4 regions of the Pseudoalteromonas sp. 4NS20-0020 genome follow, and region 1 is predicted to be linked to each of the others. Evidence: predicted binding sites of a transcription regulator. Region 1 holds the regulator's gene; each other region holds the start of a gene.
The links. The regulator sigma-54, encoded in region 1, starts transcription at its own class of promoters, with help from an activator protein. The targets are predictions, from matches to a motif close to GTTGGCACGNNNNTNGNNT.
Positions count from the first base shown of each region.

Region 1 (3,166 bases):
GTTATCGCCTTCAGGTACGATGAGTGCAACAAAAATATCAACAGGGCGGTTGTCTATAGCATCAAAATTAATCGGTGTTTCACTTACTAACACCAATGCTAAAGGTTCTTGTGCGCCGCTCATTCGGCCATGTGGAATAGCAATGCCTCTTCCTATCCCTGTGCTGCCTAGCTTTTCGCGGGTTAATAAAGCGCCCAAAATATCCTGTTGAGATAAATACGGTAATTTATCGTGAGCCAGCTCGCTAATAAACTCTAAAATTCTTTTTTTACTATTAAAAAGGACCGCAGCTTTACTGCAGTCCTGGCATATAAGTGAACTTAATTTCATCATATTAGTGTCGAGCAAGCTTCTCTTTGTGTTTAATTACTTGACGGTCAAGCTTGTCAATCAATGAATCAATAGCTGCATACATATCTTGATGTTCAGTGGATGCGAATAATTCAGCACCACTTACATGAATAGTTGCTTCTGCTTTTTGATTTAATTTTTCTATATCAAGAATGACATGAACATTATTAATATGATCAGAGTGCCTTTCTAGCTTCGCAAATTTGGTATTTATATAGTCTCTTAATGAATCAGTTAGTTCTACATGACGACCAGTTAAATTTAGTTGCATAAGCATTACCCTCTTTGTTTAGCGTCTTAAATCAGGCTCTTTCGCTGATTTGACGGTGGAATAGCCAGAGATTCGCGATATTTTGCGATTGTACGTCTCGCTACTTTAATTCCTTGCTCAGCCAATATATCCGCAATTTTGCTATCACTCAATGGTTTTGCTGAGTTTTCTGCTGCGATTAATTTTTTAATAAGTGCACGTATTGCCGTAGATGAACATTCTCCACCATTTTCGGTACTTACGTGGCTTGAGAAAAAGTATTTAAGCTCAAATATTCCACGCGGTGTGTGCATATACTTTTGCGTAGTTACGCGCGAAATTGTTGATTCGTGCATTTCTACCATTTCGGCAACATCATTTAAAACCATCGGTTTCATGGCTTCTGGCCCGTGTTCAAAAAAGCCCTGTTGTTGTTTAACAATACAGTTAGTTACTTTTAAAAGTGTATCATTTCTACTTTCTAAGCTTTTTATAAACCATTTAGCTTCTTGTAAATGTGAGCGAATAAATTGACTGTCGCCGCTTGATTTAACTGTACGCGACATCGCTGCATATTGGCTGTTTACACGAATTTTTGGCATGCTGTCTGGGTTTAACTCTACAATCCAGCGGCCTTTAATTTTTTTAACTGACACATCAGGTATTACATACTCAGACTCTTCTCGTACTATTGTGTCTGCAGGCTTAGGGTTGAGAGTATGAATAAGTGTCATTACTTCTTTAAGCTCATCTTCTTTGAGCTTCGTTTTTTTCATTAATGTACGGTAGTCACGAGCAGCTAACAAATCAATGTGCTCTGTTAAAATCATTTTTGTTTCATCAATAAAAGGCGTGCCTTTATCAAATTGATTTAACTGAATACACAAGCACTCTTGTAAGCTACGTGCCGCAATACCCACTGGGTCAAATAGCTGAATGCGCTTTAAAACCGCTTCTATTTCGTCAAGTTCAACCTCAACGTCATCGTCGTTATCTTGATTAAAGCTCTCTAAAATCTCTTCGCAGCTGAGTGTCAGTATGCCTGAATCATCCACCGCTTCTACAATAGCAATAGCGATGGCTTCATCTGTAGGGCTAAATGGCGTTAATTGTAATTGCCACATTAAGTATTCGTGAAGCGTTTCAGTTGATGCGCCCTGATATATAGACTCATCTTCAGGCATTGGGCCTGAAGATGATGCAGGGGCTGCACTCATATACTCATCCCAGCTAACATCCATTGCCATGTCGTCACTTACGGTATCTTTAGCAAGCGCTTCACCACTGTCTTGTTCATACTCGCTAGGGGCTTCATCGGCAGATACGGTTACTGTAACTTCATCGTTATCTGCTTTTTGCTCATTTTTGCCCGCAAGATCATCGGCATAGTCTTGCTCCTCAACCTCAAGTAATGGGTTGCTGTCGAGCGCTTCTTGTATTTCTTGCTGAAGATCCAATGTGCTTAATTGCAGCAAGCGAATAGCTTGTTGCAACTGAGGTGTCATTGTAAGTTGCTGGCCCATGCGCAGCTGTAGTGATTGCCTCATGTATCTCTAACAATCCTTTTAAGTTGTTATAGTTAATACTAGCAGATGCTTATAAATAAGGCGTAAATGTTACAGCCTAAATTGCTCGCCTAAATATACATCGCGTACAGTTTTATCATTTAATACGTGTTCAGGGGTACCAGAAGCAATCAGTTCCCCATGAGAAACAATGTAGGCTTTTTCGCAAACATCAAGGGTTTCTCTTACATTGTGGTCTGTTATTAATACGCCAATCCCACGGTTTTTCAGGTGTTCAATAATTTTTTTAATATCTAATACTGAGATAGGGTCAACACCGGCAAATGGTTCGTCTAACAAAATAAACTTTGGATCTGCGGCTAAAGCACGTGCAATCTCCACTCGGCGACGTTCTCCGCCCGATAATGCCATGCCTTTGCTGTCGCGAATGTGTTGAATGCTAAATTCATCTAATAGATTATTCAATGTATCTTCTCTGGCTTGTTTAGTGAGCTCCTTTCGAGTTTCTAAAATAGCCATTAAGTTTTGATACACTGTTAATTTTCTAAATATAGACGACTCTTGTGGTAAGTAGCCAATGCCTAATCTAGCACGACTGTGCATAGGTAAAAGCGTAATATCGTTATCATCGATAGATATTTTGCCTTTGTCGCTAGGGACTAAGCCTACAATCATGTAAAAGGTTGTTGTTTTACCTGCGCCGTTTGGCCCAAGCAAGCCTACAATACTGCCAGCTTTAACTTCTAAGCCCACATTTTTTACAACTTCACGGCCTTTGTAGCTTTTGGCTAGTAGCTCTGCTTTTAATGTGCTCATGGTTGGCCTTTGTCATTTTTTTTAGGCTCCACAGGCACTAAGATAGTGTGTACACGGTCAGTTGAGCTTTCATCTTTTTCGGCGCTAATAAGCTGCTGTTCTATATCGTAGGTAATGCTTTTAGCATTCATTTTTTGCCCAGCTTGAGATATCTCTGCATCTCCAATTAATGTTAAAAAACGCGTTGAAACATCGTACCTAACTTCATTAGCGCTGGCGCTCA
Region 1 is NZ_BAAJMI010000001.1:236,015-239,180, forward strand. Features, by position in the region: gene ptsN (PTS IIA-like nitrogen regulatory protein PtsN) at 1-330, opposite strand, end outside; gene hpf (ribosome hibernation promoting factor) at 335-622, opposite strand; gene AC27JL_RS01030 (RNA polymerase factor sigma-54) at 649-2,148, opposite strand; gene lptB (LPS export ABC transporter ATP-binding protein) at 2,218-2,943, opposite strand; gene lptA (lipopolysaccharide transport periplasmic protein LptA) at 2,940-3,166, opposite strand, start outside.

Region 2 (3,166 bases), on a different contig from region 1:
TTGAGTTAGGCGCAGATGATTATATTTGTAAGCCGTTTAGTTACGCAGAGTTGGTTGCGCGGGTAAAAGCTATTTTAAGGCGTCTCAACGTTTCAGCAGTACAAACATCGGTAATGCAATTAGATGAAACCACCTATAAAGTAAAATACCAAGATAACGACATCGAGCTAACTAACTTTGAGTTTCAGTTGTTTAAACCTTTGTTTAATAACCCGAGTAGAATTTATTCACGAGATAGCTTAATGGATACCATGTACACCGATCAGCGTATTGTGAGTCATAGAACGATTGACAGCCACATAAAAAAATTGCGTAAAAAGCTGGATGAATTAACTAAAACAGAGAGTGTGATTCAATCTGTTTATGGGGTAGGTTATCGCTTTGTACACCCGCAATAAGGGAACAAAGCGATTAACAAAAACGTTGGCGTTTTATTCTTCGTCTGAAAAGTTAATGCGCGCTAGTCGCTCTTGCTCTTCATCGGCTGCAGCTTGTATCTCGTCTAGTACTGAATCAACGTCAGCTTCTTCGCTGTCATCTTCAAATTCACCGGTGAGTATAGAATTAGGTGTAAGTTTTGCCTCTTCAAATAGTGCCCACATTTCTTTAGCGTATTGGGTATTTAACAACTCAGGTGCAAACTCACTATAGTAACGACGCATGTTGTTTACGTCACGAGCAAACATGGCTTCAGCGCTATTGTTAGCAGACGCATTTACAGCTTGCGGTAAATCAATAATCACAGGGCCTTTATCGTCAACAAGCACATTAAACTCTGATAGGTCTCCATGAATAATACCCGCGCACAGCATAAGCATAATGTAATGCATCATCAGTGTATGTTGTTTTATAGCTTCCTCTTTACTCATACTTACATGGCCTAGCTGCGGCGCAACATCGCCTTCGCTGTCAGACACAAGCTCCATAAGTAAAACACCATCAACACAAAAATATGTATCGGGTACACGCACACCGGCTCTAGCTAAACGAGAAAGAGCATCAACTTCAGCATTTTGCCAAATTTCTTCTTCTAACTGGCGCCCGTAACTTGAGCGTTTTCCCATTGCGCGAGCTTGGCGACCACCGCGAACTTTTCGACCTTCTTGGTATTGTGCGGCTTTTTTAAAACTGCGTTTAACAGCATCTTTATAAACCTTTGCGCACCGAATGTGTTCACCACAGCGAACTACAAATACATCGGCTTCTTTACCGCTCATTAGTCGGCTAAGTACTTCGTCAATTAAACCGTCATCGATAAGGGGTTGTAAGCGTTTTGGTGTTTTCACAGCTTGCCTGCTAAGTGGAATTGGTTATTAATCATTATTTAAGAAAGTGCTCTGTAATTAGTTGTTTTATATGCTCAAGCAGTATATCAGCTTTGAGAATTAAGGGCAGTATTACGCGCATTTACACATGCTTGCGTTAGCTTATCTGCTGATTGTAAATTGAGCAACCAGAACGCCCTAGAACACATCAATTTTTTAAATTATTTAATACTTCCTTATTATTTGCACATTTTTTGCGTTTTTAAGGTGTAAGTTTACGGTATCAACACGCCCTAAATATAAGGTTATTACTATGAAGCATTTAACATCAACGGCAATGATTGTATTACTTAGCATTGTTTTTTCGGCCAATATTGCTGCAAAAGGAAGTAATAACAAACCGCCTAAGCCAGACTTTTCAACTCTCGACACCGATGGCAATGGTGCAATTAGTTTTGATGAATTTAATACTAAAAAGCCACCTCACGGTGACGCACAGACTATTTTTGATGAAATTGATGCTGACGGTAATGGGGAAATCAGCGAGCAAGAATTAAGTGAACATAAACCGCCTCGTCGTGAACGTTGAAAGGAAACTAACATGATCAATTCAATAAACAATAACGCTACTAATTTTATGCCGCAGCAAAAAAGCCAAGCAGTATCGCTAACATCAGAACAAAGTGATTTTGTAAAAGAAACGCTAGCGCAATTTGATCCCGAAAACTTAACCTCTGAAGATGCAAAGAGCATTCAAGCTGCGTTTGAAGAGCAGGGTATTTCACCCACTAAAGAGCTGGCAGAATTAATGAGCGAGCTTGAATTTGATGCTAAAAGTATTGGTGATGCTGGCCGACCTGAAGGGCAAAGACCGCCTCCACCGCCACAAAATTCACTAGAGCAAGTTAATACAGAAGATGTAGTAAGTTACCTTGATGAATTACTCGAGCAGTATTCAAGCCAAATAAACGATGAAGATAAAGACGCTATACTATCGGCTGTTCAAGAAAAGTTTGGCTTGTCTGAATCTGATTCGTTACTCAGTATTAAAGCGTAAGTATGTGTAAAAGCTGACATTAAAAGCCCAGTAATACTGGGCTTTTTGTGTAGGTGGTTAGTTTAAGCGGGTTTTAATTTTACTGGTGCCATCTTCTTCGGTAAATTTAAATACAAAGTCTTTTTTACCGTCTTGGTTAATGTCAACTAACAAAATATCTTTACTTTTTTTAGGTAGGGTTAATTTTATTTTTTTACGCTTTTTGTTAAGCAAATTGTCCTCTTCGCCGTAGTAAACATAGAGCGTTTTTTTGCTGTATTTATATACCGCATCAGTTTTGTCATCCCCGTTTATATCGCCTATGTATAAGGGTGGGGTTGCATCGCCATTGCTCATATTTATTTCCATCTCAAGGTCAATTTCTATACTTGATTTACTAGCAAATGAGCCATCGGTTTGTTGCTTATAAATATTCATTTCTACATCTACGTCAGTTTTACCACCGCCCATAGCCATAGAGGCAATAGTGCCAAGGCCAATGTCTAAGTCCATTGTTTGCAGGTCTATTAAGCCATCGTTATTAAAGTCTGTTTCAAATACAAGCTGACTAGGGCCGCTGGTATTTAACAATTTAATAGGTGTTTGACTAAACCCTGTTTTATTACCCAAATAAAGGTTATGCGCTATGTCAATATCGAGCGAATCCATACCTTCCACTGGCTTATATTGCTTGGTAATAAAGTCTAAATAGCCATCGTTATTTATATCAAGAAGCTGCTTTATTTTGCGTTTTTCACCGTTACTAAGCTCGCCCAACTCAATATTAAAATTAACGTCAGCCATGGCTTTGTTGTAACCATTAGTATTTGCGTAAAGCACTTCGGCGCCTTTTTTATTTAAAAAC
Region 2 is NZ_BAAJMI010000005.1:172,948-176,113, forward strand. Features, by position in the region: gene AC27JL_RS13980 (response regulator) at 1-398, shown strand, start outside; gene AC27JL_RS13985 (PA4780 family RIO1-like protein kinase) at 432-1,286, opposite strand; gene AC27JL_RS13990 (EF-hand domain-containing protein) at 1,579-1,854, shown strand; gene AC27JL_RS13995 (hypothetical protein) at 1,867-2,322, shown strand; gene AC27JL_RS14000 (FG-GAP repeat domain-containing protein) at 2,380-3,166, opposite strand, start outside.
Region 2: the regulator sigma-54 is predicted to act here: its motif matches at 1,507-1,525, upstream of AC27JL_RS13990 (EF-hand domain-containing protein).

Region 3 (3,166 bases), 390 kb from region 1:
AAAAATATTTGAACCCTTTTATACCACTAAAAGCCAAGGCACAGGGTTAGGGCTTGCTGTTGTGAGTTCGGTTGCAAACGCTCATCAGGGGCGTGTTGACGTGACTAATAATAAAGGCGGTGGAGCATGCTTTAGTTTGCTTTTACCTATTCGCACCGCATCTAAATTAGAGGAATCATTATGAGTAACACTATTTTAGTTGTCGAAGATGATGCAGGGCTTCGCGAAGCCTTAATTGACACACTCGAAATGTCGGGGATTGAATGTATTGCGGCTAATTGTGCAGAGCAAGCCATGTTATTGCTGAAAAAAGAGCAATTTTCGCTGGTGGTGAGTGATGTACAAATGGGCACTATGAGTGGGCTTGATTTACTACGCAGTATTAAGCTTAACCACCCTGAATTGCCTGTTTTAATGATGACGGCGTACGCTACCATTGACGATGCTGTTGAAGCGATGCGCTTGGGCGCTATTGATTACATGGCAAAGCCGTTTGCACCTGAAGTTTTACTCAATATGGTAAGTCGATACTTACCTGAAAAAGCAAAAGAGACCGACGGACCCATTGTTGCCGACCCAAGCAGTATTCAACTTTTAGAGTTAGCAAGTAAAGTTGCACGCTCTGATGCGAGCGTTATGGTGCTTGGCCCAAGTGGTTCAGGTAAGGAAGTGCTTGCACGGTATATTCATGATAAATCGAACCGATGCGATGCGCCGTTTGTGGCAATTAACTGTGCAGCAATTCCTGAAAATATGCTTGAAGCAACCTTATTTGGGTATGAAAAAGGCGCGTTTACAGGCGCAATTCAAGCGTGTCCTGGTAAGTTTGAGCAAGCGCAAGGCGGTACTATATTGCTCGACGAAATAACAGAAATGGATTTAGGGCTGCAAGCTAAACTACTTCGTGTGTTGCAAGAGCGCGAAGTAGAGCGCTTAGGTGGAAGAAAAACAATCCAGTTAGATGTAAGGATACTTGCAACAAGTAACCGAGATTTGAAAGAAGCGGTTACCGAAAACCAATTTAGAGAAGATTTATATTACAGGCTTAATGTGTTTCCTTTGATGTGGCGACCACTTTGTCAGCGACCTGGAGATATCCTTGTATTGGCTAAGCATTTAATTGAGCGCCACTTAAACAAAAGTAAAGAGCCTATGGCTTATCTTGATAGTGCCGCAGAGAAAAAATTACTTGCTCATTCTTGGCCTGGTAATGTGCGTGAGCTTGATAACGTAATACAACGTGCGTTAATACTTAGGACTGGGGATACTCTAAACGAGCATGCTATTTTCATTGAAAACATAGCGGCGACAGATTTTGTAATGGAGCCTGCATCTGTCAGCGCGCAAAATACTAGTCAGCAGCAAGTAAATGCTACTAATAGAGATATTGATCAAGGCGCTATGAGTTCAGCTTATTATGACGAACAGTCATCTCCAGCCGAGCCAACAAAACAAGACTTATTGGCTGTTGATACGGGAAGTTATAAGGATGAGCTAAAAGATAAAGAGCATCGCATTATTTTAGAAACGTTAGCAAGATGCCAAGGTAAGCGAAAAGATGTCGCTGAAACGCTAGGTATAAGCCCTCGGACTTTACGTTACAAACTAGCGCAGATGCGCGATTTAGGTATTTCACTCCCCGCATAACATCATTTTTAGCCCTAAATTTACCCTTTGAATTTAGGGCTGTCAAAACTCTGACTTGTCAAATCTCTTCCAACTCATTGAAATTATTAATTTAATTTTTTGGCATGCTTTGTGCTTTATTCATGTTAAGAGTTAACTGCATTGTCAGAGACAAATTATGAAAATTCAAAACAGCGCTGTATTTCAAGAAATGCAATCAATGGCTTTAGAGGCTGGCCGTAATAATCAAATCGAAAGACTGCCAGTAAAAACACAAGCCTCATCAACCGCTCAATTTGGCGATATGCTATCGGATGCAATTAATACTGTGCACGGTTTGCAGCAAGACGCTAAACAAAAAGTAGTGGCGGTAGAAACAGGCGACAGAAGCGTGTCTTTGGCTGAAGCAATGATTGCTTCTCAAAAGTCGTCAGTTGCATTTGAAGCGACAGTGCAGGTTCGTAATAAACTTGTCGAAGCTTACAAAGAAATCATGAACATGCCTGTTTAACTAGGTAGTGGAGAATTATTGTGGCGCAATCTAATCAATCAACCGATCTGGCTCTTGCTACTGGTGAAATGGACCAAAGCGATAGCGACGATCAACAAGAACAGAAATCAGGCTACTTAAGTTCGCTAAATGGCGTTGATTTATTGCGCCAAGTAACTTTAGTTATTGCTTTAGGCATTTGTTTAGCGATTGCTATATTTATTATTATTTGGGCACGTCAGCCAGATATGCGCCCACTTGGTAAAATGCAGACAGAAGAGCTTATTGAAACGCTCGACTTTTTAGACGCACAAAAAATTGAATACCAAGTAGATGGAAATGTAGTGCTCGTCCCTGAAACTGAGTATCAAAATATTAAACTTTTAATGACTCGTGAAGGGCTAGAGCAAGGCCCTACATCGGGTTCAGATATTATTATGCAAGACATGGGGTTTGGTGTAAGTCAGCGTTTAGAGCGTGAACGCTTAAAGCATGGCCGAGAACAACAGTTAGCGCGCACAATTGAAGAGCTCAATAATATTACGCGTGCACGTGTATTGCTTGCCATTCCAAAAGAAAATGTATTTGCGCGCAGAGAGAAAAAGCCTTCAGCAACTGTTGTGCTTACGCTAAAGCGTGGGCGTTCGCTAGATAGCGAAGAGGTCGACTCAGTGGTTGATATGGTTGCATCGGCTGTACAAGGTTTAGAGCCGGCTCGTGTAACAGTAACGGATCAAAATGGTCGCTTACTAAATTCAGGCTCGCAAACATCGCTTGCTGCACGTTCACGTAAAGAGTACGACATAGAGCGTAAGCGTGAACAAGAATATCTTGAAAAAATAGACAGTATTTTAATACCTGTTGTAGGGCTTGCAAACTACACTGCACAAGTTGATTTAAGTATGGACTTTAGTGCTGTTGAGGAGACGCAAAAACGCTACAACCCAGATTTACCAGCAGTAAGAAGCGAAACAACATTCGAAGAAAATAATATAGGTGGTTTAGCGGTAGGTATACCTGGTGCACTGACGAATCAGCCTCCAGTAAACT
Region 3 is NZ_BAAJMI010000001.1:622,829-625,994, forward strand. Features, by position in the region: gene AC27JL_RS02855 (sensor histidine kinase) at 1-184, shown strand, start outside; gene AC27JL_RS02860 (sigma-54-dependent transcriptional regulator) at 181-1,647, shown strand; gene fliE (flagellar hook-basal body complex protein FliE) at 1,805-2,137, shown strand; gene fliF (flagellar basal-body MS-ring/collar protein FliF) at 2,158-3,166, shown strand, end outside.
Region 3: the regulator sigma-54 is predicted to act here: its motif matches at 1,746-1,764, upstream of fliE (flagellar hook-basal body complex protein FliE).

Region 4 (3,166 bases), on a different contig from region 1:
ACCATAATAATGCAGCGCGCAGGACAGCGCTGTTGTTATTAGCGTATTTGAGCTAAAATAAACAATGCTAATACATATATATAAATCCGGAGTATCTACAAGGCATGAAAAAACTGCTAATTTCACCGTCAAAAATGACACTAGGCGAGCAAGAAAATCAAATCTATCAGAACATTCTGAAACAATCTTCAGAATTAAGCCTTAACCTTATGGCCGTGAAAGTAGAGAACCATCCTGATGATTTTTTACCTTGGTGTTACGAGCTATTAAACGCAAGCAGAGATCGTATTAACTACGATCTACTTGAGCCACAACAGCTACCTGTTCTGAAAAAGCTGCATGATCAACTTATTTCAGCTATTAGCTTTTTACAAGTTAAAACGCTTCGTGTAGCTCCTTGGCCTGTGGTAAGTGTATTTATAGAGCAACATAAAGACGTTATTGCACTTGATGAACAACTTCGTTTAGCAAGTTACGTAAAAAGTATTCGTGAGCAATCATTAAAAGACATGATCCCTGAAGACCTTCTTGCTTTTACTGGCAAGCATATGGCTTCACTTGATCCAAGCACTTACGATTTTGATGTTGAGTGGTTTGCATCAACTAAGAGTGCTAAAGTTTTCCACCAACTCATTGGTGATTTACCGGGTGCGTTTGATGAAGCACTGGCTAATATTCCTCTTGAAGGTGATATTACCCATTACGAGTACCAACAGTTTGTAGCTGCTTATAGCAAAATATTTACTGATAGCAGTGAAAAGCCAACACTTGCTCCGGCAACAAGACTACTTGCAATGCGTCGCCCTGATATTTTTACGCCAATTACAAATAGCCGTTTAGACGCGTTATGCTCAGCGCTTGCGGTTACTAAACTCAAAAATAGTGATTTTGAGCGTTACTGGCAAGATATTGTAAAAGGCATTCAAGCTATGTCATGGTACAAAATGGCAAATGCTTCAAATGAGCTAGAAGAGCAACTAGTGTCAATTAAAGCGCTTATTCCGTGCTTTTTTTACTACGCGGATAACAAAACACCAGATAGCTCTAACTATATTAAATTACTTAATAAACCAAAGCGTAGCACCACTAAAACGGGTAAAACACAACGCAGAGGTAAAGAGTCTGCTGAAATTTTAGTTGACCGCGCTTTGGCTGCCGATGATATTCCTGAGCATATTCGTAGCAAACGCGACTCAATAATCAGCGAAGTTCAAAAAGGTCGCAGTGTAAACGAAACAATTAGTCTAATGCGCACCATATTTGGCTAAATAATTCTAAACAAGCTGTACTTTCATGGTGCAGCTTGATTATTTTATGCACCAGCGATGTGCGATAGAATATTTCTTCCTCATAATCTAAACCACCCACCCCAAACGCAAGCCATTGTTAATAAATAATAAAACTTAAATCTTAAACAAAATAAATCAAGCTGGCACACACAGTGCAATTCTATTCTCAGTTAAACAATAAAAACGCATAAATCAAAAGGCTACGGTACTTCATAATAAAAAGCCTTCCTATGCAAAAAATCATATAACGGGAAATGGAACATGTTAAAACTAAAAAAAACAATCGCTTTTAGCGCCGTGGCATTAATGGCTGCAACGTCACTTACATCAACAGCAGTAAATGCTGAAGTATCTGCGAATGTAGCAGCTACCTCAAATTACTTATGGCGTGGACAAGAACAAACTGGCGGCGACGCTGCTATTTCTGGTGGTATTGATTACGCTGACGAATCTGGGTTTTATGCTGGTACATGGGTATCTAATGCATCTTGGGCTGACGAAATGACCTACGAGCTAGATTTTTACGCAGGCTTTGGTGGCGATATTAGCGAAGGTGTTAGCTACGATGTAGGTTACATTTATTATGCTTACCCAGACGCGGCATCAAGTGCAGACGCTGATTTCTCAGAAATTTACGGTAGCATCAGTGTCGAAGGCTTTACCTTTGGTGCATCAGTGCTTGCTACATCTGCTGCAAGTGGCGACGGTACAGACTTTGGTGATTCACTTTATTTGACAGCTGATTACGGCTTTGCCGTAGGCAGCAATGGTACAGAAATGGCTTTACACATAGGTCATTATTCTGGCGATTTTATTGGTGACGAAGACATCATTGATTACGGTGTGTCTGTATCAAAAGATGGATTCACATTTGGCGTATCAGACACTGATATGGACGAGTCAGATGTAAAAGTTTACGTTGCTTACGCTGTAGACTTCAGCCTATAAACAAACATGTGTTACTTGCTGCAACTGAAGGGCCATTTGGCCCTTTTTTTATACTAAGGCAAATTTGTTTAAGTATTCATGATTGTATAACTAGAAGGTAGGTTCTTACTATGTTAAGTTGAATTGGACTTTTCAAAGCTTAGGCTTTTGATTACTAAGGACAGTAAAAATGAAACATAAAGTGTTAATTACTATTTCTGTTATTGCAGTTAGTTTTGCAATTATCTTCACATTACATTACTCACCAGAGCCTAATCTATCGGTTCAACAATCAGCTATCGAATCCAACAAAAGCATCCCAGTAATTGATATGAAGCCCATACAAACTTTATCTACAGTTAAAAACGTGTTGCCCATCACCGATAAAAGCAATTCAACAACACATGAACAGTTAGATAAACCAGAGCAACAAGTCTTAACTGCTGAAGTATTTTCTGATGAGTTTGTCTCTACCGAAAATGGCAAAGAGTTTGTGTCAAAAAAAGCATTAGATGACGTATTTAAAAATGACACTTCACTATTACTGCAACGCATGTCTGATATTGAATACTCTGAAGTTGCCCAGATACGTAAAGATAAGTTAAACGAATTTATTATAAATGAATTAAAAGACGTTACCATTTTACAGCAAGACTTAGAGTGTGCAGGAAAGGTTTGCGCGATAGAACTTACTTATACGCAAAGTAGTAACCAAGCATCTATTGACACCCTTTCAAGCTTTTCTAAAAACTATTCTTTTCAGCAATTCACTGAAACCGAAAGTGGTAATAAAAAACTAAAAGCATTGTATATCGCAACAGATAACCCTAGCGGTCTGAGTTTATCTGATAGCTAATTAAATAAATGGCTGTATTTGCATTAGATACAGCCATAATAACGTGATTATTAAGCCCCACTCCCTATGGCTTAACCATATTAAAACAATCTAG
Region 4 is NZ_BAAJMI010000006.1:217,072-220,237, reverse strand. Features, by position in the region: gene AC27JL_RS16475 (hypothetical protein) at 105-1,268, shown strand; gene AC27JL_RS16470 (TorF family putative porin) at 1,551-2,237, shown strand; gene AC27JL_RS16465 (hypothetical protein) at 2,407-3,072, shown strand.
Region 4: the regulator sigma-54 is predicted to act here: its motif matches at 1,429-1,447, upstream of AC27JL_RS16470 (TorF family putative porin).